DNA from 4 places in the Klebsiella terrigena genome. Region 2 is predicted to be linked to each of the others. Evidence: predicted binding sites of a transcription regulator. Region 2 holds the regulator's gene; each other region holds the start of a gene.
What was found. Region 2 encodes Fur, which represses iron uptake genes when iron is present. Its sites were predicted from a motif close to ATAATAATGAGAACNACTATCAA; they were not measured.
Positions count from the first base shown of each region.

Region 1: the regulator Fur is predicted to act here: its motif matches at 2,619-2,641, upstream of fepD (Fe(3+)-siderophore ABC transporter permease).
Region 3: the regulator Fur is predicted to act here: its motif matches at 2,572-2,594, upstream of sodA (superoxide dismutase [Mn]).
Region 4: the regulator Fur is predicted to act here: its motif matches at 4,609-4,631, upstream of ftnA (non-heme ferritin).

Region 1 covers NZ_CP050508.1:4,144,175-4,151,902, forward strand. The annotation lists gene fepB (Fe2+-enterobactin ABC transporter substrate-binding protein) at 135-1,094, shown strand; gene entS (enterobactin transporter EntS) at 1,136-2,377, opposite strand; gene fepD (Fe(3+)-siderophore ABC transporter permease) at 2,658-3,665, shown strand; gene fepG (iron-enterobactin ABC transporter permease) at 3,662-4,654, shown strand; gene fepC (iron-enterobactin ABC transporter ATP-binding protein) at 4,651-5,445, shown strand; gene entF (enterobactin non-ribosomal peptide synthetase EntF) at 5,558-7,728, opposite strand, start outside.
Region 2 covers NZ_CP050508.1:4,044,015-4,051,742, reverse strand. The annotation lists gene tcuC (MFS transporter) at 1-1,001, opposite strand, end outside; gene tcuB (tricarballylate utilization 4Fe-4S protein TcuB) at 1,057-2,196, opposite strand; gene tcuA (FAD-dependent tricarballylate dehydrogenase TcuA) at 2,183-3,586, opposite strand; gene tcuR (tricarballylate utilization LysR family transcriptional regulator TcuR) at 3,684-4,610, opposite strand; gene fur (ferric iron uptake transcriptional regulator) at 4,740-5,186, opposite strand; gene fldA (flavodoxin FldA) at 5,479-6,009, opposite strand; gene ybfE (LexA regulated protein) at 6,160-6,453, opposite strand; gene ybfF (esterase) at 6,587-7,360, opposite strand; gene seqA (replication initiation negative regulator SeqA) at 7,544-7,728, shown strand, end outside.
Region 3 covers NZ_CP050508.1:5,481,021-5,488,748, reverse strand. The annotation lists gene rhaS (HTH-type transcriptional activator RhaS) at 1-416, shown strand, start outside; gene rhaR (HTH-type transcriptional activator RhaR) at 490-1,338, shown strand; gene rhaT (L-rhamnose/proton symporter RhaT) at 1,343-2,377, opposite strand; gene sodA (superoxide dismutase [Mn]) at 2,669-3,289, shown strand; gene yiiM (6-hydroxyaminopurine reductase) at 3,361-4,035, shown strand; gene cpxA (envelope stress sensor histidine kinase CpxA) at 4,075-5,448, opposite strand; gene cpxR (envelope stress response regulator transcription factor CpxR) at 5,445-6,143, opposite strand; gene cpxP (cell-envelope stress modulator CpxP) at 6,293-6,796, shown strand; gene fieF (CDF family cation-efflux transporter FieF) at 6,956-7,728, shown strand, end outside.
Region 4 covers NZ_CP050508.1:2,031,873-2,039,600, reverse strand. The annotation lists gene HCK03_RS09590 (MFS transporter) at 73-1,590, shown strand; gene HCK03_RS09585 (DUF2766 family protein) at 1,629-1,880, opposite strand; gene azuC (stress response protein AzuC) at 1,960-2,043, opposite strand; gene HCK03_RS09575 (MFS transporter) at 2,242-3,663, shown strand; gene HCK03_RS09570 (RpiB/LacA/LacB family sugar-phosphate isomerase) at 3,702-4,340, opposite strand; gene ftnA (non-heme ferritin) at 4,776-5,273, shown strand; gene HCK03_RS09560 (YecH family metal-binding protein) at 5,310-5,549, opposite strand; gene tyrP (tyrosine transporter TyrP) at 5,742-6,953, shown strand; gene HCK03_RS09550 (YecA/YgfB family protein) at 6,983-7,651, opposite strand.

The sequences.
Region 1 (7,728 bases), 100 kb from region 2:
GTTGGCTAACCTAAAAGGTATTGCTCTACATGTCAACCGTATAAACAGCATGTTGTGCTACTTAGGCTTGCATCCCTGCGGCACAAAGTTGAAAATGAGACGCATTTATCTCAACTCAATCAGGACGCAAATTCGTGAATTTCTCCACTTTGTGCCGCCGTACCCTGCTGGCCTGCGGGCTGGCGTATTTAGGAATTACCTCAGCGTTCGCCGCCGACTGGCCGCGTCAGATAACCGACAGCCGCGGCGCGCACACCCTTGAACAGCGGCCGCTGCGCATTGTGTCCACCAGCGTCACCCTCACCGGCTCGCTGCTGGCGATTGATGCCCCGGTGGTAGCCAGCGGGGCCACCACGCCGAATAACCGCGTGGCGGATGGCCAGGGATTCCTGCGCCAGTGGAGCAGCGTGGCCCGCGAGCGTAAGCTGGCGCGGCTCTATATCGGTGAGCCGAGCGCCGAGGCCGTGGCCGCACAGATGCCGGACCTGATCCTGATTAGCGCCACCGGCGGCGATTCCGCGCTGGCGCTCTACGATCAGCTTTCTACTATTGCGCCGACGCTTATCATTAACTACGACGATAAGAGCTGGCAGGCGCTGCTCACCCAGCTCGGAGAGATTACCGGCCAGGAGAAGCAGGCCGCGGTGCGCATTGCCGAATTTGATAAGCAGCTGGCGGCGCTGAAGCAGCAGATGAAACTGCCGCCGCAGCCGGTTAGCGCGCTGGTTTATACCGCCGCAGCCCATAGCGCCAATCTGTGGACCCCGGAGTCGGCCCAGGGCCAGATGCTCGAACAGCTGGGCTTTACGCTGGCTACCCTTCCCGGCGGGCTGCACGCCAGCCAGAGTCAGGGTAAACGCCACGATATCATCCAGCTGGGCGGAGAGAACTTAGCCGCCGGCCTCAACGGCCAAAGCCTGTTCCTGTTCGCCGGCGACGAGAAGGACGCTCAGGCAATTTACGCCAATCCGCTGCTCGCCCACCTGCCTGCGGTCGAAGCCAAACGCGTCTATCCGCTGGGCATCGAAACCTTCCGTCTTGACTACTACAGCGCCATGCTGGTGCTGCAGCGCCTCGCAGCCTTCTTCGGCTAAATCCTCTTCCCGGCCGGCGCCATGCCCGGCCGGGAAGCCAATCAACTTTCGCTCACCGTCTCCGGGCGCTGAAAGCGGCGTAGTTCGCTCAGCAGCCCAATCAACATTGCACCAACGATAACCAGCGCCCAGCCGCTGACGCTTGCCGACGCGACCGGGGTCATCATCACGCCGAGGCCGCCCAGCAGCGCGGCGCCAACGGCATCGCCGGTGACGTTCTGCGCGGTCCACAGGCCGTTGATGCGCCCAAGCATCGCTTCCGGCGTCTGAGTTTGAATCAGGGTGTACTGCAGCAGCGAACTGATGGCGCTCAGCCAGCCAAACAGCGCCAGGCACAGCGCGCCCAGCTGCCACAGCGGCATCAGGCTAAACAGGGCGATGGCGACAAAGGAGCCGACGGTGGTGGTCAGCATCACCGCGCCAGGCCTGGCGGTTTGCGCCAGCTGGCCGCTGGTGAGCGCCCCGAGCGCTGCGCCCAGCGGGATCGCGGCGTACAGCAGGCCGATTTGCGAGGCCGACATCTGCCAGCCTTCGGCCAGCGCCGGATAGAGTACGCGCACCGCGCTCGCCATCGTCAGCAGGCCGCCGAGCAGCGCAATACCGCCAATCAACGGGCTATTAAAGAGGAATTTAAGCCCCGCCAACAGCGACTTCAGCGGATGCTCGCGCGGCTGAGGCGGCGGCGGGAGCTGCGGTAAACGCAGCAGGGTTAAAGTGGTGATAAAGGTTCCGGCCGCCGCCAGGCCGTAGTTCCAGGCCACGCCGCCGGTCGCCAGCAGCAGGCCGCCGATCATCGGCGAAATCACCGAGCCCAGGCGCACCGTCAGCATGGTAATCGCCCCGGCCTGCATCAGATTTTCCCGACCAACCAGCGCGGGGGTTGCCGCCAGCAGCGCCGTGACGCCCAGCGAGGCGAAGAAGCCGTCCCAGACGCCCAGCAGGTAGATAGCCGCCAGCGAAGGCTCGGGCAGCATGGCGTTGAGGCACAGGCCGACAAAACCGATCCCGCAGGTGCCGCGCGCCAGCAGGATCAGGCGCTTACGCTCGTAGCGATCCGCCAGCACGCCCCCCACCATCAGGCCGATAAACATCGAGCCGCCGGTCAGGGTGACCGAGAGCCCCACCTGCAGGGTGGAGTGGGTCATCATCTGGATTTGTACCGGGATAGCAACGCCCAGCAGGCCAAGCGAGAGGATAGAGATAAAGCGGGCGATAAAGACGGCGCGAAACGCCGGATGCGTTTTCAGCAGGCTCAGGTTCAGCAGCCGGGATTGTCGGTTCATTACAACACCTTGTTATTATTTTCCATCGATACTCGTTATACGTCGGGCGACAGATGCGCTGGCGGCAGACGGCCGATCCCGGCCTCGCGATAGCGGCGCGTCGGCCGCCGGGTGCACGCCGACACGAGGCCGGGCGCTGACCGCTCGGGCACGCACGCCCTGCCGTCGCGATGCATCCCGAATGATTTGCGTATACCATTCTTAGGGGCCGCCATGCTAACATAACTGAATAGAATCGATAACGATAATTACTATCATTATCATGTCAGGGATGTGAACTATGTCGTTTTCTACGACCAGGGTGCGCGCCGTCGCCGTGCCGGGTCTGCTGCTGGTCTTAGCCGTTGCGATTGCGCTCAGCCTGCTCGTTGGCGCCAAACCTCTGCCACTCAACGTCGTTGTGGATGCCTTTACCGGCACCTGTCAGAGCGCTGACTGCACCATCGTGCTCGATGCCCGTCTGCCGCGCACCCTTGCCGGACTGCTTGCCGGCGCCGCGCTAGGGCTGGCGGGGGCGCTGATGCAAACCCTCACCCGCAACCCGCTGGCCGACCCCGGTATCCTGGGCGTCAACTCCGGCGCCAGCTTCGCGATCGTGCTGGGCGCCGCGCTGTTCGGCATTCATTCACCGCAGGAGCAGCTGCTGATGGCCTTTTGCGGCGCCTTTGCCGCCTCGCTGCTGGTGGCCTTCACCGGCAGCCAGGGCGGAGGCCAGCTTAGCCCGGTGCGTCTGACGCTGGCCGGCGTCGCCCTGGCGGCGGTGCTTGAAGGGCTCTCTAACGGCATTGCGCTGCTTAACCCCGACGTATACGACCAGCTGCGCTTCTGGCAGGCCGGCTCGCTGGATATCCGCACCCTGCAAACGCTAAAAATCGTCCTGCTCCCGGTGCTGATCGCCGGCGCGGTAACGCTGCTGCTCAGCCGGGCGCTGAACAGCCTGAGCCTCGGCAGCGACACCGCCACCGCGCTCGGCAGCCGGGTGGCGCGCACGCAGTTTATCGGCCTGCTGGCAATCACCGTCCTTTGCGGCAGCGCTACGGCGGTGGTCGGGCCCATCGCCTTTATCGGCCTGATGATGCCGCACATGGCGCGCTGGCTGGTGGGCGCCGACCACCGCTGGTCGCTGCCGGTCACCCTGCTGGCCACCCCGGCGCTGCTGCTGTTCGCCGATGTCCTTGGCCGTCTGCTGGTGCCCGGAGAGCTGCGGGTCTCGGTGGTCAGCGCCTTTATCGGCGCCCCGGTGCTGATCTGGCTGGTGCGTCGCCAGCCGCGCGGAGGTGCAATGTGACCGCCCCTTCCCGTCGTTTGCTGCTCAGCTGTTTTATCCTGATTGTCGCCAGCGTGGTCGTCTCCCTCTGGGGCCTCGGCAGCGGCCTGGTGCCGCTGCGGGTGGAGCAGGTTATCTCCGCGCTGCTGGGCGATGCGCCGCGTAATATCACCATGGTGGTCACCGAATGGCGGCTGCCGCGGGTGCTGATGGCGCTGCTGATCGGCGCGGCGCTGGGCGTTAGCGGCGCGATTTTTCAGTCGTTGATGCGCAACCCGCTGGGCAGCCCGGACGTGATGGGCTTCAACACCGGCGCGTGGAGCGGCGTGCTGGTGGCGATGGTGCTCTTTGGGCAGAACCTGACGGCTATCGCGCTGGCGGCGATGGTTGGCGGGGTGCTGACCGCCCTGCTGGTCTGGCTGCTGGCCTGGCGTAACGGGATTGAAACCTTCCGGCTGATTATTATCGGTATCGGCATCCGCGCGATGCTGGTGGCGTTCAATACCTGGCTGCTGCTGCGCGCGTCGCTGGAGACCGCGCTCTCCGCCGGGCTGTGGAACGCCGGTTCGCTCAACGGGCTGACGTGGGGTAAAACCTGGCCGTCGGCGCCGCTTATTGTGCTGATGCTGGCGTGCAGCGTGCTGCTGGTACGGCGCATGCGCCTGCTGGAAATGGGTGACGATACCGCCTGCGCGCTGGGCGTGCGGGTCGAGCGCTCTCGCCTGCTGCTGATGCTGGTGGGGGTGGTGCTCACCGCCGCCGCCACCGCGCTGGCGGGTCCAATCTCCTTTATTGCGCTGGTGGCCCCGCATATCGCCCGCCGCCTCAGCGGCACCGCGCGCTGGGGTCTGACTCAGTCGGCGCTGTGCGGCGCGCTGCTGCTGGCGCTGGCCGACTACAGCGCCCAGCGCCTGTTTATGCCCTATCAGCTGCCGGTGGGAGTCGTCACCGTCAGCCTCGGCGGTATCTATCTCATCGCACTGTTAATTCAGGAGTCCCGCAAAAAATGACCGCTGTAACCCCCCGTTTGCGCGGCGACCAGTTGACCCTGGCATACGGCAAAAAGATCATCGCCGAATCGCTGAACGTGACCATTCCCGACGGCCACTTCACCGCCATCATTGGCCCCAACGGCTGCGGAAAATCGACGCTGCTGCGCACCCTCAGCCGCCTGATGACCCCGGCCAGCGGCCATGTTTACCTCGACGGCGAGCAGATCCAGCGCTACGCCAGCAAGGACGTCGCCAGGCGCATCGGCCTGCTGGCGCAAAACGCCACCACCCCGGGCGATATTACCGTCCAGGAGCTGGTCGCCCGCGGCCGCTATCCGCATCAGCCGATGTTCACCCGCTGGCGGAAAGAGGACGATGAGGCGGTCAATCAGGCGATGCGCGCCACCGGCATCACCGACCTTGCGCAGCAGAGCGTTGACACGCTCTCCGGCGGCCAGCGCCAGCGCGCGTGGATTGCGATGGTGCTGGCGCAGGAAACCGCCATCATGCTGCTCGACGAACCGACGACCTGGCTGGATATCAGCCATCAGATCGATCTCCTCGAGCTGCTGAGCGAGCTGAATCGCGAGAAGGGTTATACCCTGGCGGCGGTGCTGCACGACCTCAACCAGGCCTGCCGCTACGCCACCCATCTGATTGCCCTGCGCGACGGCAAAATTATCGCCGAAGGGGCGCCGAAAGAGATCGTGACCGCCGAGCTTATCGAGCGGATTTACGGCCTGCGCTGTACCATCATCGACGACCCGGTCGCCCACACGCCGCTGGTGGTACCGCTGGGCCGCCGCTAGCCGCTGGTACTCCCCCGGCTAAAGCATAAAAAAACCCCGGTTCGCGCGACGCTGACCGGGGCTACAGAGCGATGTGCAGAGGTCGTCCGGAAACCTCCGGACGACGCGCGACCTATCCCAGAATCTCCCGCACCACCGGACCTATCGACTCAAAAGCCTGGGGAGAGACAATCTCCACGTGCGCGCACGCCTGGCTGAAGACCTCCAGTTCGCCAACCCACGGTCCCCACAGCGCCTGCGGGTCCATCCCCGGCTGGCGCGTTTTTTCCGCCACGAACAGGGTCGCCTTGCCGTCGAACTTCGCGCTGTGCGCGGTGGTCAGCAGGCGCACCGCGTCGGCGTAGTTGCCCTCGATGGTGCTAAAGAGCTCGCCGGACGGCTGCCCCTGCTGCGCGGCAAGGAACGCTTCCCGCTCGCGGTCAATTTCCGCCAGCACCTGCGGGTCGAGGCCGTTGGCCTCTTTTTCCGCCCAGTTTTGCGACTCCGGCGGCCAGGTATCCAGCAGCCCGAGGAACGCTACCGCTTCACCGCGCTGGCGCAGGCGCGCGGCAATTCCCTGCGCCAGGGTGCCGCCGAGGGAGTAACCGAACAGGTAATACGGCCCGTGCGGCTGCTGCGCCAGTAACGTCTGCAGATGGGACTCGCAGACCTCATCGAGGCTGGCGGCGCTCGCCATCGGCCCCTGCGGGCGCGGCGACTGAATGCCGGTAATTGACCAGCGCGGGTCGAGGTAGCGCGCCAGCACGCTGAACTGCCAGGCAAAGCCGGAGGCCGGATGGAAGCAGAACAGCGTCGGGCCGTCGCTTTTACGCAGGGGTAAAAGCGCATCAAAGCCCAGGCGCTGCGCCTGCTCGTCGCTGAGATCGGACGCCAGCAGCGCGCTCAGCTGGCCGACCGTCGAGGCGACCATCACCTGTCCCGGCGTCACCTGACGCGCAAACCGGCGGCTCAGCTGCGCCGCCAGGCGCATCGCCAGCAGCGAGTGGCCGCCAAGCGCAAAGAAATCGGCTTCGATATCGTTCACGTCGCAGCCCAGCAGCTGGCTGAACGCCTCGGCGACCGCACGCTCGCTCTCGGACTCCGGCGGCCGGCCGCGGCGTTCCTGGCTCAGCGTTGGCAGCGGGAGCGCTTTACGATCCAGCTTGCCGTTAGCGCTCAGCGGCAGCGCCGACAGCTGGATCAGCACCACCGGCACCATGTGCGGCGGCAGCTGTTCGCCGAGGCGCGCCTTCAGCGCCGCGGTATCGAGCGGCAACCCGGATTCAGAGACCAGGTAGCCGACCAGCTGGCGCGCATCGCCGCCGGTGGCCGCCGCCTGATTAAAGACGCAGGCGTGGGTGACCGCCTGGGCCACGTCCGGCAACGCCGCCATGACGCGGTCTATTTCGCCGAGCTCAATGCGCTGGCCGCGAATTTTCAGCTGATCGTCGCTGCGCCCCAGATACTCCACCGCTCCGCTGTCGAGCCAGCGCGCCACGTCGCCGGTACGGTACATGCGCTCGCCTGGGCTAAACGGGTCGGCAATAAAGCGGCTGGCGGTGAGGTCCGGTCGGCCGAGATAGCCCTGCGCCAGCTGGATGCCGGTGAGGTACAAATCCCCCGCCACGCCGGGCGGCACCGGGCGCATAGTGGCGTCAAGAATACGTAATCCGGTGTTCCACACCGGCCAGCCGATCGGCACGCTGCTGCCGGTCACCGCCGCCAGCTCCGCGCCGCAGGCCGGATACCAGCTGACGTCAACCGCCGCTTCGGTCGGGCCGTAGAGGTTGTGCAGCGCCACGCCGGTCAGCGCTTCCCACTCGCGGCACAGCCCGGTCGGCAGCGCTTCGCCGCTGCAGAAGACCCGCCGCAGCGTGCGGCAGGCGGCGACGTTTTCCGCGTCGAGCGAGGCGACGAACGCTGCCAGCATCGACGGCACAAAGTGGGTGGTGGTCACGCCGTAGCGGGCGAAGAAGCGCTGCATCGCCAGCGGATCGCGATGCGCTTCGGGCTCCGCCATCACCAGCCGGGCGCCGGCGATAAACGGCCACCAGAACTCCCACACCGAGACGTCAAAGCTGCACGGCGTTTTCTGCGCCACCACGTCATCGGCGCCGAGCGGATAGTGATTTTGCATCCACAGCAGGCGGTTGACGATCGCGGTCTGCCCCACCATCACCCCTTTCGGGCGGCCGGTGGAACCGGAGGTAAAGATGATATAGGCGGTATGCTCCGGCGCGGAGAGCGCCAGCTGCGCGTCATCCCCTGCCGCCAGCGGCTGCTGGTAGCACAGGCTGGCAAGCC
Region 2 (7,728 bases):
ACCAGCGTCATACGCGTGAAATCCGGCGCGGCGGTAAGCCAGTTCATTACCGGCCACGTGGTGAGCAGAGCAAGTATGGTAATGCCCATCAGCACCGGGCGACGCCCGATGCGATCGGAAATTGCCCCGCCGATCGGTAACCAGATAAAGTTAGAAATGCCAACCAGCATAGTGACAATCAGGCTATCCCGCGCGCTGAGGTGCAAAACCGTTCTTCCGTAGGTTGGGGTATAGACGGTAATAAAATAAAAAGTGGTTGTCGTCATCGCCACCAGCAGGGTGCCGGCGGCGATGATGCGCCAGTTTTTAGCTATAGTGGTAAAAATCTCCCGGGTGTCGGGACTGTGAGTGCGCTGTAAAAAGGCTTCCGTTTCCTGGAGCGAGCGGCGTAAAACAAAAATCAGTGGAATAATCATGCAGCCAATGAAAAATGGGATTCTCCAGCCCCATTCGGAAATCTCATCGTGGCCCAACGTGGCGTTCAGGCCGTAGCCAATCAGCGCGGCAAAGACAATCGCCACCTGCTGGCTGGCGGACTGCCAGCTGGTATAGAAGCCTTTATTTCCCGGCGTGGCGATCTCAGAGAGATAAACGGAAACCCCGCCCAACTCCACGCCAGCAGAGAATCCCTGTAGCAACCGTCCCAGTAAAACTAACGCAGGCGCCAGGATGCCGATGGTTTGATAGCCGGGAACCAGGGCTATCAGCAGCGTGCCGCAGCCCATGATCGCCAGGGTCACCATCAGCCCTTTGCGTCGGCCGATTCTGTCGATGTAGGCGCCCAGCACGATTGCTCCGATGGGACGCATCAAAAAACCGGAGCCAAAAACGGCAAAGGTCAACATCAATGCGGCGAACTCACTCTCCGCCGGGAAGAAGGTCTTCGCGATATAGGTGGCGTAAAAACCGAACAGAAAAAAGTCGAACTGTTCGAGGAAATTACCGCTGGTCACACGCAGTATGGCGCCGAACGTTCCGGCACGCGATGTGGGTTGAGTCATTGGGTTTGCTCTCCATTGTCTTTATCTTGTATTTATAGAGGTAAGAGTGTGCGGGTTAGTCGCCAGCGACCCCCGTTTGCTTTCCGCGACGCTTCTCAATCGCCCACTTGAGTAAAGAAGCACAGCGGTAAAATCCGTGGGCAAATTTTCCGTAAGGGATAGTCAAAAAAAGTGCCATGACCACGCCGAGATGGATGGCGAGCAGAATCCCCATCCACGATGTCTCTCTTCCCGCCAGCAGTCCGAGGCCAGTCAGGCTGGTCAGCAATAACAGCAATATAAATCCGCGATCCATCGGCTTCTGCCGCGAGTCGCCATGCAGCGCCGAGCGTTTTAGATTCAGCCACAGCAGGCCCAGCGGGCCGACAACAAGACCGATGCCGCCCAGCGTGCCGAGGATCACCGGAACGCTGAAAAAGGGGTAGGGTGCTTCCCAACCGGCGAAGTAGTGATATCCCGTCGCCACCAGGGTGGCGGCGAAGCAGAGCATGAAGCCGTAGAAGGTGCAGTGGTGAAAGCGGCGGCGCATTAACGTGAAGGCATCATCAGTTTCGTTACAGCCCTTACCGTGCCCGCCATCAAGATATTTCAGCGTCAGCGCGTTGTGGGAGGCCTCGGCAATCTCTGCGGAGCGCGGCGTGCCGGGAGAGATCTCTCGCCAGAAGCGGATAACGCCCGTCATAAGTAAACCGATCGCCAGAATGAACACCGAACCAAACATCCACGCCAGCAGGCTGTGCGGGAAGATTTGGTAGAAATCACCCGCTAAGGGTGGGTGGAGCAGCGAACCTTTCAGCCCCATCGCGAGGAGTAAAAAGAGAATCAGGCCCAGGACCAGCGCCAGCGTAACGGTCACGCCCGCCCGGCGGTACAGCGCGCCGAAAGCGGCCGGCTGAGCATAGTGTTGATATGTTTCCAGCCGCACTTCTGCCATCGCCTTCGGCACGTTAATCGCAAACTCATGCGGCGACGCGTACTGGCAGGCATGCAGACAGGCACCGCAGTTATGGCACAGGTTTGCCAGATAATTGATATCTGCTTTCCCGAACTCAAGGCGCAGGGTCATCGCCGGGAATACCGCGCAAAAGCCCTCGCAATAGCGGCAGGCATTACAAACCTGCATCACCCGTTCGACTTCCGCTTCCGGTTCGGTGAGAATCTGCGCCTCGATGATTAATTTCTCAAGCGGCTTCATGGTGTGCCTCCTGACGTGCGGCCAGCGCGGCCTGTTCTCCGGCGATACGCCCAAAGGTGGTCCCGATCGACATGCCGACGCCTGCGGTATAGCCCTTACCAAGCACGTTACCTGCCATCATCTCGCCGGCCACAAACAGATTGCGGCTTGGCTGTCCGGCGAAGTGAACCGCCGCATGTTCATTCACTTTCAGCCCCAGATAGGTGAAGGTGATCCCCGGCCTCAGGGCATATCCGTAGTAAGGCGGAGTATCAATAGGCCGCGCCCAGTGAGTTTTTGGCGGCGTCAGGCCTGACGTCGCGCAGTTATCGAGGGTGGTATGATCGAATTGCCCTGGCCGGCAGGCTTGATTGTATTGATTCACCGTGCGGGTAAAGCGCGCGGCATCCAGACCTAGCTGGCGGGCCAGCTCTTCCAGGGTATTAGCCTGCGCCCCTGGGAAAACCGGTGGCATAAAGTGGCCGATGGCTTTACTGTCGATAATGGAAAAACCAATTTGCCCCGGCTGGTGGGCGACAAGACGTCCCCAGATGGCGTAACGCTTCGGCCAGAAATCTTCGCCTTCATCATAAAACCGATCCGCATCACGGTTAACCACCACGCCTAGCGAGACGCAGTCCACGCGGGTACAGATGCCACCGTCATACAGCGGCGCTCTGGCATCAATCGCCACGCAGTGCGACTGAGAAGGATCGCCGATAATATCCGCACCGGCGTCAATCATAAATTTGAGCAGCACCCCCTGATTAAAGCGGGTGCCGCGAATGAGGAAGTTATCGGCAGGCCACTCGCCGCGGTCGTTTTCACCCCAGGCCTCACGGAGCCATTGGCGGTTGGATTCGAAACCTCCGGCAGCAAGCACGCAGGTTTTGGCAGCAATGCGCTCCTCTCCCGCCAGGGCTGCGACAAACCTGCCGTTACGAAGCTCAAGCGCCTGCACCGGCGTATCGTAACGGATTTGCACGCCCAGCCTTTCCGCGCTGCGGTAGTAGGCATTCATCAGGGCCTTGCCTCCACCCATAAAAAAGGCATTGGTGCGCGCCACGTGCAGCGCTCCGGAGAGGGGAGGCTGAAAGTTAACGCCGTGCTGGCGCATCCAGTCACGGCAGCGTGAAGAGGTACGGATTACCAGACGCGCCAGCGCTTCATTGGTATTCCCTTCGGTGACTCGCCAGAGATCTTGCCAGAACTCCTCTTCGGTATAGCTATCCACTAGCACATCCTGCGGCGCATCGTGCATGCAGCGCAGATTGCGGGTATGTTGGGAATTTCCCCCGCGCCATTCGCGAGGGGCTGCCTCCAGCAACAGCACCGACGCGCCTGCTTCGCGGGCGGTTAAAGCGGAACATAACGCAGCATTGCCTCCGCCAATCACCAGTACATCAACCATCGTAGACTCCATTACTCTTTAACTAATTGTTAAATTTGTAATTGGAATGTATACGCTGGGGCTGTGCGGGCGCTATGCTGCGTAGCTAAAGAGGGCTTTAGTTAGCGTAAAGGGTGGCTCCCGGCCAGCTGCCTGCATCCACCAGTTGGCGCATGACTTTGCTAAGCACCACGCGGGCGGCAAGACCTGCCGGGGTGAGCTCATCGTCAGACAGGCTAACCAAAAAGTTGGGGCGACTGAGTATCGGGTTGTGGACGCCGATCACTCTCAGCGCTTCTTTATCAAGATGGGAAATGGCGGCCCCGGGCTGCAGGGTGGCCCCAAGACCGCTGCGCACGGCGCGCATCAGTAGAGTCAGGCCATCAATTTCAGCGGCAATATCCAGCTTGATGGCGTGTTCCTGGCCGATCGCCTCCAGCCTGCCACGCAGGCCGTGGCCCTGGCTGGGCATAATCAAGGGAATGTTTGCCAGCTGAGAGGGGGAGATGGCGTCGTCGGCGATATCGGCCAGTACGGCGTAGGTGCCAATCAAAAATAGCCGTTCTTCGAGGATCGGTCTGGCGCTCCAGCGCAGGATTTTCTCCTTCTGGAAAACGACGGCTAAATCAATCTGGCGGGTGTTGATCATCCGCTCCAGGTTGCCGGAGAGACTTTCCACGACGTGCAGACGAACATCGGCATAGCTTTCCCGCATCGCGTTAATAAAGGGCATCCCCAGTATCGACGCGGTGCTGGGTGCCATGCCGACGCTGACGTGCCCGGACAGGCGAGCTTCGCGGGCAGCCAGGATCGCATCATCGGCATGGCGTAGCGCCAGCTGCGCCTGAAAGTAAAAGGCCAGGCCGGCGCTGGTGGGCGTGACGCCGCGCGAGGTACGCTGGAGCAGGCGAATCGAGAGTTCACTTTCCAGGCGCGTCATTTGCTGACTGAGCGCTGAGACGCCAATATTGAGATCCAGCGCGGCGCTGCCCATGCTGCCGGTTTCCACAATACGAACGAAGTAACGTAGCTGACGAAGTTCCATGTCGATTCTCGGGGTCAGGCGGGAAGGGATTTTACATTAAAGCAACATCGCGGAGGAGGGAATATGGCGCGGCGAATTCAGCGTATAAAAAAAGCCAACCGTCCGGTTGGCTTTCCTGCTGGCATCATATTACTTGGGGTCGTGCGCGTGTTCATTTTCGCGGCAGTCGCCTTCAGCACAGTGACCGTACAGGTACAGGCTGTGGTTGGTCAGGCGGATACCGTGACGGTGGGCAATTTCACGCTGACGCGCTTCGATAGAGTCATCGCTGAATTCGATCACTTTGCCACAATCGAGGCAAATCAGGTGATCGTGATGATGCTGCTGTGTCAGTTCGAAAACGGATTTACCGCCTTCAAAATTATGGCGGGTAACAATGCCGGCATCATCAAACTGGTTCAGTACGCGATAAACGGTAGCCAGACCGATCTCTTCCCCCATGTCGATCAGGCGTTTGTATAAATCTTCCGCGCTGACGTGATGGTTATCCGGCCCCTGCAGCACTTCCAGAATTTTTAATCGTGGAAGTGTGACTTTCAGGCCAGCCTTCTTCAATGCGGTATTGTTGTCAGTCATGCGGAATCTGTCCTGTTGCTAAACGATCTACTTCCATTAGCGGAAGTAATACAGAGAATCACCCGATGTAACGCGTCTCATTATAGAACTGCCATGATGAAATGAAAACCGCAAGCATCGAGCCTTGTATGCTGTCAAAAACGAGGCACACGCTACAAACTGTGTCACGTCTCCTCGTTAAATCAGAGGACATTGTACAGATATGTGATTAAAAGTTAAAAACTTGTAGCTATTAGTTTTATTGCTTTTACCTATTAATACGACGATACCCGAAGGTATCGCCGTTTAACCATCAGGCGTTTTTGATTTCTTCGAGATGCAGTTCTTCAGAAATCTGCTTAACCCATTTCTCAACGCGCTCGTTGGTCAGCTCAGGCTGACGGTCTTCATCGATAGCGAGACCGACGAAATGGTCGTCATCGGCGAGACCTTTAGAGGCTTCGAAATGGTAGCCCGCCGTTGGCCAGTGGCCGACGATGGTTGCACCGCGCGGTTCGATGATGTCGCGGATGGTTCCCAGCGCATCACAGAAGTATTCAGCATAGTCTTCCTGGTCACCGCAGCCAAACAGGGCGACCAGCTTACCGTTGAAGTCGACCTCTTCCAGCGTCGGGAAGAAATCATCCCAGTCACACTGCGCTTCACCGTAGTACCAGGTTGGGATGCCCAGCAGCAGAATGTCATGACCCTGCAGGTCTTCTTTGCTGCTTTTGGCAATGTCGTGAACATCAGCAACGTCTTTACCGAGCTGCTTTTGGATCATTTTTGCAATATTTTCGGTGTTGCCGGTGTCGCTGCCAAAAAAGATGCCGATGATTGCCATGAGTAAAATAACCTCTTGAAACTTAATGATGTGGTAGTGGCGTAATGCCCGCAGATAACGGCAATCATAGCAGAACAGGGAAGGGCGCGGAAACAGCAATCACACCCGACTGCACACTCTGCTACATGAAAGTGTTGTTTTTGAGGTTTCTCAGACTTTACCCTGGCTATGCAGGGCTGCCAGCTGGTTCATCAACATCTCTTCAATCAGATCGCTACGGTTCATATTGCGGGCATCAGCTAGCTCATTGAGCGCATCAACCGCTTCAGCGTTGAGCTTGAGCTCCACGCGCTTTAAACCGCGAACTTTGTCGCGTTTAAGCTGGTTGCGTTTATTGATGCGCAGCTGCTCGTCGCGCGAAAGCGGATTGGTCTTTGGTCTACCCGGGCGACGCTCGGTTGCGAACAAATCTAATGTCGTACGGTCCGTTTGTTCTTTTGCCATGATTCAGAGTGACTTCGGGGAAACGAGTTGTCGGGCCATTGCCGACACAGATAGCGCGCCATAATACATCAGGCGAACCGCTGCGCCAACGACCGCGGGCATTCTGCGGCGCGGTCGGGCAGTTTTTAGCCAGTTATGCCGCTAAAGAGGAGAGATATCGGCGAATTGCGCGCAGTACCGCCTCCGGTTTCTCCGCATGGACCCAATGGCCCGCGCCGGCAATCACGTGCGCGCGGGCCTGCGGGAACTGCGCCAGCAGCGCGTCGCGATACTCATCGGACACGTAGGGAGAGTTGCCGCCCGGGATAAACAGGACCGGATGCGGCCAGGCGGGAACCGGCTGCCAGCCAACGATATGGCTATATTGATCCCACAGGACCGGTACGTTAAACCGCCACTGGCCGTCAACGAAGGACTTCAGCAGGAACTGAATCACGCCCTCTTCCTGCAGGTGCTCGCGCATGACCACCGCCGCCTGCTGGCGGGTTGCGGCGCCGGCGGCGGTCACGGCGTTGATGGCGGCAAAGATTTCGTCGTGGCGGCGGACGTGATAATCCACCGGCGCGATATCGATAGCCACCAGGCCGTCGATGCGTTCCGGCGCGAGGGCGCTAAGCGCCATCACCGCTTTACCGCCCATTGAGTGGCCGATAAAGGTCGCTTTTTCCAGCTGCAGGTCGTCAAGGGTGTCGAGCAGATCCTGAGCCATCGCGGCGTAGGTCATCTGCGGATCGCGCGGGGAAAGACCGTGATTGCGCATATCAACCTGCAGGATATCGTAGTCGGCGACCAGGTCGCGTGCGAGGATACCCAGGTTATCAAGGCTGCCAAACAGACCGTGAACCAGGACGACAGGGGAATTATTGTGCGGATTTTGTGCAGATTGCGCGCGGCTATTTAATTTCATGGCAAAGTTCTTTTTTTCGCTCCGTCGGGTTAGGGTATTATGTTGGACATTCTGCCATCCGGCTGCAAGACCCAGAGCTATCTGAGTTTTACCGCCATCCTGGTTTGACGCTTTCCGCGGTTAGGATTTGTCCTTATAATCCTGACAACTTGTATTCAGAATAAGATATCGTACTGGATTAAGATGAAAACAATTGAAGTTGATGATGATCTCTATCGCTATATTGCCAGCCACACCCAGCATATTGGTGAGAGTGCATCCGACATTTTACGGCGCATGCTGAAATTTTCCGCCGCTTCCCAGACTGCCACTGCCGTTGCGAAAGCCGCGCCGGCCCCGGCTCCGACCGCCGTTGTTGAGGTCAAGCC
Region 3 (7,728 bases), 1.4 Mb from region 2:
ATACCATTGCCAGCCGGGAAATTTTGTTTATGCAGCTGCTGGTGCTGCTGCGCAAAAGCAGCCTCGCGGAAGGGGCCGCCGATAGCGAGGCGCGGCTCAATCACCTGATGGCGTGGCTGGAAGATCACTTTGCAGAGGATGTCTGCTGGGAAGAGGTAGCGGCCCAGTTTTCGCTGTCGCTGCGCACGCTGCATCGTCAGCTCAAGCAGCAGACCGGCCTGACGCCGCAGCGCTACCTGAACCGGGTGCGGTTGATGAAGGCGCGCCATCTGCTGCGGCACAGCGATGACAGCGTAACGGATATCGCCTATCACTGCGGATTCGGCGACAGTAACCACTTTTCGACGCTTTTTCGCCGCGAGTTTTCCTGGTCACCGCGTGATATCCGCCAGGGACGCGACGCCATTCTTCAGTAACGCGAGAGCAGTCAACGTTTTAGCGAGCAAAATCGCGAATAATCGAACGTTATTTGTGCCTGGAGTTGTCGCGGTGGCCGGTCAGTTGATTCTTCGCAAAGATGAGTTTTTTGCCTCGCCTTCTCAGGCGGTGGCGGTAGCGGATCGCTACCCGCAAAACGTCTTCGCCGAGCATACCCATGAGTTCTGCGAACTGGTGCTGGTGTGGCGGGGAAACGGCCTGCATGTGCTTAACGATCGCCCGTGGCGCATTACCCGCGGCGATCTGTTCTATATCCGCGCGCAGGACAAGCACTCCTATGCGTCGGTGAACGATTTAGTCCTGCAAAACGTCATCTACTGCCCGGACCGGCTGCGGCTCAACTTTGACTGGGCGGCCCATATTCCCGGACTGTTTGGTACGCCGTGGGTTCCGCACTGGCGAATCGGCAGCTCCGGTATGACCCAGGTGCGGCAGGTGATTACCCAGCTTGAACAGGAGAGCACCCGCAGCGACCCCCAGGCCAATCAGATGGCCGAGCTGCTGTTCGCCCAGTTGGCGCTCATTCTGCACCGACATCGCTACGCGACCGACAACCTGGCGGCGACCCAGAGCGAAGCCCTCCTCGATAAACTGCTGACCGAACTGGCCGGCAGCCTGAACCGACCCTTTTTCCTCGATCGCTTTTGCGCGCGGGAAGCGTGCAGCGAGCGCGCCCTGCGCCAGCAGTTTCGCCAGCAGACGGGTATGACGATCAACCACTATTTACGTCAGCTGAGAATTTGCCACGCGCAGTACCTGCTGCAGCATACGGAGCGGCTGATTGGCGAAATCGCTATGCTGTGCGGATTCGAAGACAGTAACTACTTTTCGGTGGTCTTTAACCGTGAGATTGGCATGACGCCGGGGCAGTGGCGGCAACGCAGTCGCGTCGCCGCTTAGGCGTTTAGTTTGCCATTCCCAGGCCGACAATATTGGCGGCAATAATGATCACCACGCAGCCAAGGCTGAGTACGCCGACCGGACGCCGTCCGGCGTTGTTCCACTCCTTCAGCACCAGCCCCACCAGCCCACCGCACAGAACGTAGAAGCTCATATGCAGCATCCAGCTCATGTAGTCGTACTGTGCCGGAATGCTGGCGTGGCCCCATGCGTAGAAGAAGAACTGCAGGTACCACATCAGGCCGCCGAGCGCGGAAAGCAGGATATTGGCGATGATGAGCGGTTTTGCCCGCGAGAAGTCCGCTTTTATCGACAGGTTTTTCACTTTTGCCAGCCGAATAAAGCAGAATCCGAGGTTCACCAGCGCGCCGCCGCCCATGATGACCACGTAGCTAGGCAGAGCGGTGTACAGCGGGTCAACCCCCAGCGCCGCGGCGGCTTCGTGCATCGGTTTGGCGGCGTTCATTGCAAACGACATCCCCGCCGAGAAAATGCCGCACATGACCGCCAGGACCAGACCTTTTTTAAGGTTGAAGTCTGCGGCCTTAATGCCCATTTTGCGCTCTTTCAGCTGCCCCGCTCGGGTGACAATGGCGACGCCAATCACCGCGACCAGCACGCCGAGCAGTGTCATCTGACCGCCTTTGGTATTGATTAAAACCTCGAACTGACCGTTGAGAATCGGGGTCATGAGCGTACCGACGATCAGGGTAATGCCGATGGCGATACCGATCCCCATCGACATGCCGAGATAGCGCATGGTCAGGCCGTAGTTGATATTGCCGATACCCCACATCGCGCCGAACAGGAAGACCGGCAGCAGAGTCGAGGCGCTAAAGGAGTTGTAATAGGCCCAAAAATCAGGCAACAGCAGGGCGCTGATAGTCCAGGGCAGGATCAGCCACGAGACAATCCCGCCGATAGACCACATGGTTTCCCATGACCACTGCTTAACTTGTTTGAACGGAGCATAGAAACAGGCTGCACTGGCCGCACCTATCAAATGCCAAAAAATACCCATCGTAATCGCGTGATTCATTGATTTTATCCTCATCTATTTTTTATCGGATAAATCTTCTTCCGACCCGATGAGTGTAAAAATCGGTCAGTTTTATCGCCTTCAGGCTGTTGCCACGTGTGGGTAAACCCTGGCAACCAACGGCTTAATTACTTGTTCCAGCTCACAAAATCGCGGGTATCACACTCTGTTATAACCTTATTAAAAATACGGCATTGATAAGCGTTTTCAATATCATTTAATTAACTATAATGAACCAACTGCTTACGCGGCCTTAACACTTTCAGCCGCTCGACAATAATGGAGATGATTATGAGTTTTACACTGCCAGCCCTGCCGTACGCTTATGACGCCCTGGAACCGCACTTCGACAAGCAGACTATGGAAATCCACCATACTAAGCACCACCAGGCTTACGTTAACAACGCGAACGCTGCGCTGGAAAGCCTGCCGGAATTCGCCGATCTGTCTGTTGAAGAGCTGATTACTAAACTGGATCAGCTGCCGGCTGACAAAAAAGGTCCTCTGCGTAACAACGCGGGCGGCCACGCTAACCATAGCCTGTTCTGGAAAGGCCTGAAAACCGGTACCACCCTGCAGGGCGACCTGAAAGCGGCTATCGAGCGCGATTTCGGCTCCGTTGATAACTTCAAAGCTGAGTTTGAAAAAGCTGCAGCCACCCGTTTCGGCTCCGGCTGGGCGTGGCTGGTACTGAAAGGCGACAAGCTGGCCGTGGTTTCTACCGCGAACCAGGACTCCCCGCTGATGGGTGAAGCTATCTCCGGCGCTTCCGGTTTCCCGATCCTGGGCCTGGACGTGTGGGAACATGCTTACTACCTGAAATTCCAGAACCGCCGCCCGGACTACATCAAAGAGTTCTGGAACGTGGTTAACTGGGACGAAGCAGCAGCGCGTTTTGCCGCCAAAAAATAAGGTTGCATTGTGCTGAACGAGAAGCGAGTCTGATGACTCGCTTTTTTTATACCTGTAGCAGGGGGCAGCAGATGCACTATCCGGTGAACGTCTTTGTGGGCAAGATAAGGGATTACGAAGGAAGCCGTCCGAGCGCCATCGGGAAAATCCAGGTCGACGGTGAGTTAACCCTCGGCGATCTGGGGCTGGAAGGCGATGAGCAGGCGGAAAAGAAAATTCACGGCGGCCCGGATCGCGCGCTCTGCCAGTACCCGCGCGAGCACTACGCCGACTGGATCCGCGAATTCCCCCAGCAGGCCGACCTTTTCTGCGCGCCGGCCTTTGGCGAAAACCTTTCTGCTGAAGGAATGACCGAGAAAAACGTCTATATCGGGGATATCTTTCGCTGGGGCGAGGCGCTGATTCAGGTAACGCAGCCGCGCTCGCCGTGCTTTAAGCTCAACTTCCATTTTGCCATCAGCGATATGGCCCAGCGCATGCAGAATAGCGGTAAAACCGGCTGGCTGTACCGGGTGGTGGCGGGGGGCGTGGTCTCCTGCGACGCGCCGCTGGAGCTGGCCTCCAGGGTGAGTGATATCAGCGTACATGAGGCCGGCGCGATTGCCTGGCATATGCCGTTTGATGACGAGCAGTATCATCGCCTGCTCAGTGCCGCAGGGCTGTCGGTAAGCTGGAGCCGTACCATGCAGAAGCGGCGTTTAAGCGGCAAAATCGAAGATAATTCCCGCCGATTGTCGGGGAAATAAGGCTTCCCCGGCTGCGTGCGCAGACCGGGGAACGCCGCGTCAGGTGCGCTTATACAGCGGCAGCCAGATGGTCAGCCGCAGGCCGCCCAGCGGGCTGTCGTCGGCTTTCACCCAACCGCGATGCTGCTGAATAGCGGCTTCGACAATCGCCAGTCCCAGACCGGTACCGCCTGACTCGCGATCGCGCGCTTCGTCGGTGCGGTAGAACGGGCGGAAAATCTGCTCGCGATCCTCAGGGCTGACGCCCGGACCGTCATCATCGACGTTAACCGTGATGCCGTCTTTATCCACCGAGAAGCTCACCGAAATTCGGGTATGCGAGTAGCGCAGCGCGTTGCGTACGATATTCTCCAGCGCGCTTTCCAGCGCGTTGGGGTTGCCGTACAGCGGCCACGGCCCCGGCGGATACTCCACGGTGAACGATTTTCCTACCTGCTCGGCCTCGAAGGCGGCGTTATCGAGCACCTCGCCCCACAGCTGGTTGGCTTTTACCGTCTCGCTGACCAGCGCGTTGTTGGCCTGATTGCGCGACATCACCAGCAGATCGTTGATCATGCTGTCCAGCCGATGCGCCTCCATCTCAATACGCTCCAGCTCTTTGCTCTCGCCGCTGCGGCGGCGCAGCAGGGCGGTGCCCAGCTGCAGTCGCGTAAGCGGCGTGCGCAGCTCGTGGGAGATATCGGAGAGCAGACGCTGCTGGCTGGTCATCATCCGCTCCAGGGCGGTGACCATCTGGTTAAAGCTGGTCCCGGCGGCCAAAAACTCCTGCGGGCCGGCTTCCAGTTCCGGATGCTGGCGCAGGTTCCCCTGGGCGACCTCGTCGGCGGCATTTTTCAGCTTACGCGCCGGTTTTGCCAGACTCCACGCCAGCCATAGCAGCAGCGGAGCGCTGACCAGCATGGTGACGATAAGCAGCAGCAGCGGACGGTCAAACAGCAGGTTGATGAAATCGGATTGTGACGTGCTGGCGGGGCGGATCAGATAGAGCTGATAATTATCCTCACCATCCCTGACGGAAAACGGGCCGACCATTTCCAGACGACCGTAGCGTTTTTTCTGCGGATGATCGGCATTATCGGCCTGGCCGATAAAGTTGCGAATAATCTGCATTTCGTTGCGTTCTGCGCCGATAACGCGCCCTTCGCTGGTGACCAGCAGCAGGCGCTGTCCCGGCGGAGCCCATTTATCTATCGCCCGAAACAGACGACGCCACCACATCAGATCGTTGGGTGGATCGGTCGCCAGCTCGGCCTCAACGTGCTGCTCAATCATGATGCCCTGGCGTTGCTCGCTTTCCAGAAGTTCGGTCATCTGGCGCGAATCCAGCTTGGGCAGCATCAGAACCAGCATCAACACCAGCGCCAGCGTGAGCCAGAAAATAGCGAAGATGCGTGCGGTTAAACTTCCAATCATGAAGCTGAAACCATCAGATAGCCGCGCCCGCGCAGGGTTTTAAACCACGGGTGGCCGTCTTTACGCTCCGGCAGCTTACGCCGCAGGTTAGAAATATGCATATCGATGGCGCGGTCGAACGGCGTCAGGCGTTTTCCCAATACTTCCTGACTCAGATGTTCACGAGAGACCACCTGGCCAAGATGCTGCGCCAGCAGGTACAGCAGGGTGAACTCCGTTCCGGTAAGCTCCAGCGTTTGACCATCAAAGTTGGCTTCCTGACGGCCCGGGTTGAGGCTCAATGCGTCAACCTCCAGCGTCGGTGAGCCGGCTTCGGTGGTTTGCTGCTGCTCACTCCAGTGGGAGCGGCGCAGAATCGCGCGTATGCGCGCCACCAGCTCACGATCGTTAAACGGCTTAGGCAGATAATCATCCGCGCCCAGTTCAAGGCCGAGAACGCGATCCAGCTCGCTACCGCGGGCAGTTAGCATGATAACGGGAGTCTGGTGTGTCTGACGCAACTCTTTAAGCGTATCGATACCGTTTTTCTTCGGCATCATCACATCAAGTAAAAGTAAATCGATGCTGTCGTCCAGGAGAGCCAGCGCCTGTTCCCCATCATGGGCTACGAGCACGTTAAAGCCTTCCATATCGAGCAGCTCTTTTAACAGGGAGGTGAGCTCCCGGTCATCATCAACTAACAGGATTTTGTTCATTGTTTAAATACCTCCGAGGCAGAAATTACGTCATCAAGGCTCGCTAATCCATGACTTTACGTTGTTTTACACCCCCTGACGCATGTTTGCAGCCCGAATCGTAAACTGTCTCTCGTTGAATCGCGACACAAACGTTTTGGGAGTATGTGATGCGCAATGTTATTGCTGCCGTCATGGCCTCAACGCTGGCGCTAAGTGCTAATAGCCAGGCCGCTGAAGTCGTTACCAGCGTTAACTGGCTCCCCGGAGAAGAAGGGGCGCAGCGCAGCATCCAGGGCCACATGTTTGATGGCATAAGTTTAACCGAACAGCAACGACAGCAGTTACGAGATCTTATGCAACGGGCACGCCACGATAGGTTACCCGTTAATGTTAGCGAAATGGAGACAATGCATAGCCTTGTCACCGCAGAAAAATTTGATGAAAACGCTGTGCGCGCTCAGGCCGATAAGATGGCGCAGGAACAGGTTGACCGCCAGATCGAAATGGCGAAGGTTCGCAACCAGATGTACCACCTGTTAACGCCAGAGCAGCAAGCGGTTTTAAATGCTAAGCACCAGCAGCGAATGGATCAGTTGCGTGAGGTTGTAAGGATGCAGAAAGGCTCAGCGAAGATGCTTTCAAGTAGTAGCAATACCGTGCAACCCCAGTAACAAACCCTGTTTTCCTTGCCATAGACACCATCCCTGTCTTCCCCCCACATGATGTGGGGGTTTTTTTTGCCTGTCATTCAGCTAAACGACCTCCCGCTTGTCATCCGTCGTCGCAATAGATCGGGTTATACTAAGCGCACTGCGGGTGAAGGAGCGTTTATGAATCAATCTTATGGGCGGCTGGTGAGTCGTGCGGCCATTGCGGCGACGGTGATGGCTTCCGCGTTACTTTTGATTAAAATTTTTGCGTGGTGGTATACCGGCTCTGTGAGTATTCTGGCTGCGCTGGTGGACTCGCTGGTGGATATTGCCGCCTCGTTAACCAATCTCCTGGTGGTGCGCTATTCGCTGCAACCTGCCGATGAGGAGCATACCTTTGGCCACGGCAAGGCCGAGTCGCTGGCGGCGCTGGCGCAAAGTATGTTTATCTCCGGGTCGGCGCTGTTCCTGTTTTTGACCGGTATTCAGCACCTGGCGCGCCCGGAACCGATGCAGGCGGCGGGCGTCGGGATGATTGTGACCCTGATTGCGCTGCTCAGTACGCTGGTGCTGGTGACCTTCCAGCGCTGGGTGGTGAGAAAAACGCAGAGTCAGGCGGTGCGAGCAGATATGCTTCATTATCAGTCTGATGTTATGATGAACGGCGCTATTCTGGTGGCGCTGGGCCTCTCCTGGTACGGCTGGCATCGTGCCGATGCGCTATTTGCGTTGGGGATAGGCGTCTATATTCTGTATAGCGCGCTGCGCATGGCCTATGAGGCCGTCCAGTCGCTGTTAGACCGCGCGCTGCCTGATGAGGAACGTCAGGACATTATCAATATCGTGACCGCATGGCCTGGCGTCAGCGGGGCGCACGATCTACGGACGCGGCAGTCAGGGCCGACTCGCTTTATTCAAATACATTTGGAAATGGAAGATAACCTGCCATTGGT
Region 4 (7,728 bases), 2.0 Mb from region 2:
TAAAACAAGAGGTTTATATTAATGGCAAGATACGCGGCTTCAGCCTCGCAAGGGCTGCAGGGAAGACCGATTTTGTTACGCCATCAGCTCGCCTACGGTGGCGGCAACTTACTGGGGAGCGGCGCGCTGGCAATCAGCGGCGCCTGGTTACTCTATTTTTATACGACATTTTGCGGGCTGACGCTGATCGAGGCCTCGTTAATTTTCTCGATCGCCAGCATTATCGACGCCATCAGTAACCCGTTAATGGGCTATCTTACGGATAACTTCGGTAAAACCCGGCTCGGCAGGCGCTTTGGCCGGCGGCGCTTCTTTTTGCTCATCGGCATTCCGCTGATGATGTTTTATCCGCTGCTATGGGTAGAAGGGCTCGGCTTTTGGTACTACCTCAGCACCTACGTGATCTTCGAAATCATTTATACCTCAATCATGGTGCCTTACGAAACGTTGGCCACCGAAATGACCGACGATTTCTCATTACGGTCTAAGCTCACCGGTTATAAAGCCATTTTTGGCAAGCTGGCAAACTTCCTCGCGGCCTTTATTCCGGGCCAGTTCATCCTGCTGTACGGCAAGGATTCCGCTACCCCGTTCTTCCTGACCGGCCTGACCTACGGCATCATTCTGATCGTCGCTATCTCCTGCCTGTGGTACTGCAGCTGGGAGCGTCCGCGGGAAGAGGAGAGCAGCGTCAGCGAGAAGAGAGGGCTGCTCAATACGCTGCTGCTGCTGGCTAAAGATATGCGCTCGACCTTTTATTTACGCGTCTTCCGCAAACATCTCGGCATGTACCTGTGTGGCTTCGGCGCGGAATGGCTGTTCGCCTCCATCTTTACCTATTTTGTTATCTTCGTTCTGCAGCACGATCCGGCGATGGTTGCCGGGCTGAACAGCCTGAACTCAATTCTGCAGCTGGTCTCTACCGCGCTGTTCATCGGCCTGTGCGTGAAAAAAGGCTTCAGCAAGCCCTATATCCTCGCGCTGAGCGTGGTTATCTTCTCGGTACTGCTCTACACCTCGCTGTGGTTTTTCCATCTGCCGGCGCACCTCGCTACCGTGCTGATGTTCGGGATCACCGTCCTGTTTGGCCTCGGAACCGGCGGCGTGTATTACATCCCGTGGACGGTTTATACCTTCCTTGCCGATGTGGATGAGATTTACACCGGCCGCCGTCGCGAGGGAATTTATGCTGGCGCCATGACCTTCTCCGGGAAAATACTACGCTCGATCATCGTCTTCACCATGGGGGCTATTCTCAGCTTCTACGGCTTCCAGTCGAAGGCGCATACCCAGCCGGAAAGCGCGGTTACGGCGATTGCCGTGGTGTTCTGTAGCGGAGTGGTGCTGCTGGCTCTGGCCGCGATCGTCTTCAGCAAGCAGATGAAGCTGGATCGCAAAGCCCATATGGTGGTCTTACAGGAGGTTGCGCGGATTAAAGCGGGAGGCAAAATCGGCGATATCGCGCCGGAGGTACGGGTTGTCGTTGAGGATCTCGTCGGCCATCGCTACGAAGAGTGCTGGGGTAACAGCAAGCTGTTTAGGGGTGAAGAGGCGACCCCGGCCCGTTCCGCAGTCTCCCACCAGGCCTGATGGATACCCCGCCACCACGTGTGGCGGGGTAGAACCAATTAGTGAGCTTCGCTTTGCGGGGTGAACTTCAGCTCAATCAGGGCAATCGCTTTTTGCACCGCACGCATCGTAACCGGGTCGGACGATGAAGGATGGCTTGAAAAATCAATCGCTTTAAGCTGAGTTGCCATCTTTTCGCGCACCTCTACAGGGGCGATAACGTCAATGACATCGAGGATCTGTTTGATAACCAGCTGACAGGCAACCACGTCGGAAACCAGCTCGTCTTGTTCGGTAAGGTGTTGAGACATTTTTTGCTCCTTTTTGCAGGAGCGTAATAGTACCCTAAATCAGCTGAGATAAAAAAACCTGCCGCAGCAGGTTTTTTTATCAGAACATGCCGGCTGGCGGCACATCTTTGAAGGTCTTGCAGTAGGTGTCAAAAATGCTTTTCAGGATCTTGCGCAGCTTCATGGCGTCACTCCGTTTTTGTTATGCAGGTGTTAATGCTTGTCCGACTATAATATGACCGCCATCACAAAAATCAATTTAAATGTGCGCCAAATCACAAAAATAATTGCAGACTGAATTTTAAATTTAACAAAAAGCGAACGGAGCCGGAGCGTTCCCCCTCTCCTGCCCGCGATCTCAGCAGGCTATGGCAACAACATAATGACGACAAACATCTCCGCCCGGGAAGACCGGGCGTTCTCGGCGCCAGCGCTGCTGGTCGCCGGGGCCTTTTTTATGGAGTTTCTCGACGGAACGGTGATCGCCACCGCGCTACCGGACATGGCGCAAGATTTTGGCGTGGCGGCGGTGGATCTCAATATCGGGATCAGCGCCTATCTGATTACGCTGGCGGTATTGATCCCGGCCAGCGGCTGGATAGCCGATCGTTTTGGCGCCCGCAGGGTCTTCACCCTCGCGCTGGCGATTTTTACCCTTGCCTCGGTGTTTTGCGGCCTTTCCAGCAATGTCGATACCTTCTTTGCCATGCGTATTCTGCAGGGAATGGGCGGCGCGCTGATGGTCCCGGTCGGCCGTCTGGCGGTACTGCGTACCACCCCGAAGCACCAGCTGATTAAGGCCATTGCGACGCTGACCTGGCCCGCGCTGGTGGCGCCGATTATTGGCCCGCCGCTCGGCGGCTTTATTACCAGCTACGCCAGCTGGCACTGGATTTTCTTTATTAACGTCCCGCTGGGTCTCGCGGCGATGGCGCTGTCGCTGCGCATTATTCCCGATATTCGCGAAGAGGAGCGGCGCCCGTTCGACCTTCCCGGCTTCCTGGCCACCTCGGTTGCCATGGTCAGCCTGGTCAGCGCCATGGAGATCCTCGGCGATAACCGGCCCGAGGGCTGGAAGACCCTGGCGCTGCTGGGGCTTGGGATCGGCTGCATGCTCTTCTCCCTGCGCCACTTCCGCCGCGCCGCCTGGCCCATGGTACGCCTCGATGCGCTGCGGGTCCCCACATTCAGGGTCACCATGTACGGCGGCTCGCTGTTTCGCGCCTCCATCAGCGCCGTGCCTTTCCTGCTGCCGCTGCTGTTCCAGGTGGGATTCGGCATGGATCCGTTCCACTCGGGGCTGCTGGTGCTCGCCGTGTTCGTCGGTAACTTCACGATTAAACCCGCCACCACGCCGCTTATCCGCTGGCTCGGCTTCCGCCGCCTGCTGCTGATTAACGGCGCGCTCAACGTTCTGTCGCTGCTGGCCTGCGCATTTTTGACTCCGCAAACGCCGGTGTGGTTAATCCTGCTGATCCTGTTCCTCGGCGGCGTTTTCCGATCGATTCAGTTCACCGGCATCAGCACACTGGCCTTTGCCGATGTGCCCTCCCCGCAGATGAGCTACGCCAACACCTTGTTCAGCACCGCCTCGCAGCTGGCGGTTGGCTTAGGGATAACGCTTGGCGCGATAGGTATTCGTATTGGGGAAAAGCTGAGCGAATGGCTAAGCCTGTCGACGCTGCCCGGCATCAGCTTTCGACTCTCATTTGTGTTTATTGCGCTGATTTGTCTGGTGGGAATGGTGGATAGCCTGAAGCTGAAGGCGGATGCCGGAAGCAGCGTGTCGAACAAGGAAGCGTAGGCGAAAGTAAGGCCAGCCGCGGCTGGCCTTACCGATGATTAACCGACGATGTGGCGAACGAAGGCTTCGATCTCTTTGTCCTGGCAATTCTCGAAGAAGCACTGCTGGAAGCGCGGACCTGAGACGGCGGTTTTAACCAGTTCCGGGTCGATAGCGCGCAGCGTGTCGAGGTAATTCTCTTTCACCACCGCCGCTTTCACCGTATTCAGAATACCGGCATTGCGCACCTGCGGCTCTTTACGCTCCGGCGGATAGCCTTCCCCGTTGCGGCCGGTGAACGCTTTTTCGAAAATAAAGCGCACGTTCAGCTCTGCGCCCCAGCCGAAACCTTTCGCAAACGGCAGAGAGAGCGCGTTGCCGTTGTTGATCTGGGCAAACAGGAAAGCGTCGGCAGGATCGATACAGTAGCCGCACACCACGCCCGGATGGATATTCAAAGACATCAGCGCGCCCTGGCCGGTGCCGCAGCCGGTAACCACGAAGTCCACCGCTTTGGAATTCAGCAGAATGCTGGCCATGATGCCCAGATGAATATAGGTCAGGTGATGATCGTGCTCATCGCTCATACCCACGTTGTAAACCGGGAAGCCTTTCTCGTCGGCAACGGCGTTGAGCTCGTTGAGGATGATGGCATTTTTGTTTGCCTGGCTGTTTTCCATCATCAGTGCAATTTTCATGCTTTACTCTCCTGAATGCTTTGCGGGTACTTCCGCGATAGGTCGTTAACGTTGGTATGACATTACTACTTAACAAACGCACTTTCAAATTTTATGAAAAGTTGTTTTATAAATTACGTAGCGCTTCACACTTTTGCCCTCCAACCCCGTCCCCCGCTCTTTGCGCCTCCGCCTCCCTGCCGCTCCCCGATCGGCAAAATCCGCGCGAGGCCCTCAGCCGCTCGTCATTTGGATGCGCATATTTATCTGGCTCGACGCTATTTATTAAATATCAATTAAAACCATTCTCATTAATTATTAAATTGCCAATGCGTTTTATTCCCATTTGCATTTTTAATAAATGAAGTTTTTAATTTACTTTTTGCAAATAAATAAATAACAAATTATAGTGAGCGCACAATAATCTTAATTACCTATATTTTCGGAGCGCGCGCTATGCTGAAAACAGAAATGATCGATAAGCTCAATGAGCAAATGAACCTTGAACTCTATTCTTCTTTGCTTTATCAGCAAATGAGCGCGTGGTGCAGCTATCATAGCTTCGAAGGTGCGGCGGCGTTTCTTCGTCGTCACGCTCAGGAAGAGATGACCCATATGCAGCGCCTGTTCGACTACCTGACCGACACCGGCAGCCTGCCATGCATCAACGCCATTGCCTCGCCGTTTGCCGAGTACGCGTCGTTGGATGAACTGTTCCGCGTTACCTACGAACACGAACAGCTGATTACGCAGCAAATTAACGCCCTGGCCCACGCCGCGATGTCTGCGCAGGATTATCCGACCTTTAATTTCCTGCAGTGGTATGTTGCCGAGCAGCACGAAGAAGAGAAACTGTTTAAATCCGTTATTGATAAACTGACCCTCGCCGGTAAAAGCGGCGAAGGTCTGTACTTCATTGATAAAGAGCTGGCAACGCTCGATACGCAGGAATAATTATACCGGCGACGATGCTCCGGCATTGTCGCCCGGTTAATGCTGACAAATTTTGCTTTCGCTGGTATTAAACCCGGCGTCTGCGGCAATAAACTTGCCTTTATTCTGTAGAAATATCACCAGCTCCCCAGCGGTTAGATTTTCCGCCGAACAGGTGTGAAAACGGGCCTCGTCGCCAAAGCGAGCGACTATCGCCGCTTCCAGGCTGGCAACGCTGTAGGCTTCGCCCGAAGCGATCATCATCTGCAGTACTTCATGACCGTGAATAGATTGCATAACTCCTCCTGTAAAGCCTCCACGATAAACCACCTTATGGCTTCAGGCTTTGCGCCAGCGCAGCATTAGCGCGGCTCTCAGGCTGTAAACATTTACTGACAAGCACTGTAACCCTCATTTGACGAATCTGCCGATTTCACATACTCTGCGCGACATATTTTATTGTTAATTCCTTCATGGATAGAGAGAAACGTGAAGAACCGCACTCTAGGTAGTATTTTAATCGTGGCAGGGACCACTATTGGCGCAGGGATGCTGGCCATGCCTCTGGCATCCGCTGGGGTTGGTTTCGGCGTCACGCTCGGGCTGCTGATCGCCCTGTGGGCTTTGATGTGCTATACCGCGCTGCTGCTGCTGGAGGTCTATCAGCACGTGCCGGCGGACATGGGGCTGGGCTCGCTCGCCGCCCGCTACCTCGGGCGCTACGGACAGTGGGTCACCGGTTGTTGCATGCTGTTCCTGATGTACGCCCTGACCGCCGCCTACATCAGCGGCGCGGGAGAGCTATTGGCCTCCAGCCTGAACCAGTGGCTGCAGTGGGATCTTCCGCCGGCAGGCGGGGTGCTGCTGTTTACCGGCATTGGCGGGGCGGTGGTTTGCCTCGGGACCTCGCTGGTCGATCTGTTCAACCGCTTTTTATTCAGCGCCAAGATCATTTTTCTCGCCATTATGCTGGCCCTGCTGCTGCCGCACATTCATCAGATAAACCTGCTGACCCTACCGCTTCAGCAGGGGCTGGCGCTCTCGGCGATCCCGGTTATCTTTACCTCTTTTGGTTTTCACGGCAGCGTGCCGAGCATCGTCAGCTACCTTAACGGCGATATTCGTAAGCTGCGGCGGGTGTTTATCATCGGCAGCTTTATCCCACTGGTAGCCTATATTTTCTGGCAGCTGGCGACGCTGGGCAGCATTAGCTCTCCGACCTTTGCCGCCCTTCTGGGACAGCACGCGGGCCTGAACGGCCTGCTGGAAGCTATCAGAGAGGTCGTCGCCTCACCGCACGTTGAGCTGGCGGTGCATCTGTTTGCCGATCTGGCGCTGGCCACGTCGTTCCTCGGCGTCGCGTTGGGATTGTTCGATTATCTCGCCGACCTGTTTCAGCGTAAAAATACGCCGGGCGGGCGCGTGCAAAGCGGCGTCATCACCTTTGTGCCGCCGCTGGCCTTCTCGCTGTTCTACCCTCGCGGCTTCGTCATGGCGCTGGGCTATGCGGGCGTTGCCCTCGCCGTGCTGGCGCTGATGCTGCCTGCGCTGCTGGTCATGAAGAGTCGTCAGCAGCATCCGCACGCGACGTGGCGGGTTATCGGCGGAACGCCGGCGCTGTGGCTGGTCCTGCTGTGTGGTATCGCTATCGTGTTGATTCAGTTTTGTATCGCGATCGGCGTGTTACCTGCCGTCGGATAAAAGAGTAAGGGGCCTGTCGGCCCCTTATTTTATTTCGCTAAGCAGCACTGCTTATATTTCTTACCGCTGCCGCACGGGCAGGGATCGTTACGTCCAACTTTGGCATCATTTCTGATCGGCTGCGGCACCTCTGCCGGCTGCGCATGCTCCGTCCAGTATTGATAAAGCGCCAGCGCCGCGGGTTTAATACGCTCTACGCTGGCGAGAAAATCATCAACAGAGAGCGCTTCAACCGCCGGGAACTGCGCTTCCGTCCCGTGCAAAGCGATGATATCGAGCTCGGCCTGCAGCTCCGCCGGTAAAGCGGGCCAGCTGCCCAGGCCGACGCCGCGCATATAGCCAAAGCACCACTCGCCAACGATAGTCAGCTCCTGGCCTTCCTCTTCCCGCGTGCCAAACAGCGGCTCGAACTGCTCCGGATAATCGTCCAGGCGCTCGGCAACATCGCTCATATGCTGCAGGGTGAGGTTAACGAAGCGGTCGCGCTCGCGATCGTTGGCCCAGCGCGGTACGTTGTCGGCACCGCCCCAGATAGCCAGCAGCCACTGGGCGGGCTCAATCTCGGCTGGCCCGGAGAGGATCGCCGTCAGCAGGCCATCAAGCTCGGAGACATCAAGGATGGCGCCGTCGGTGGCGTATTTCGACAGGATATCGTCCAACCATTCAAGTTCGCTTTCGTTCAGGGGTCCGGTTTTCATAAACAGGCTCGTCGTCTTAGAAAAATGGCGCATACAGTAGCGGAAATGCCGGGAGAAAACCACCCGGCGCGGCCATT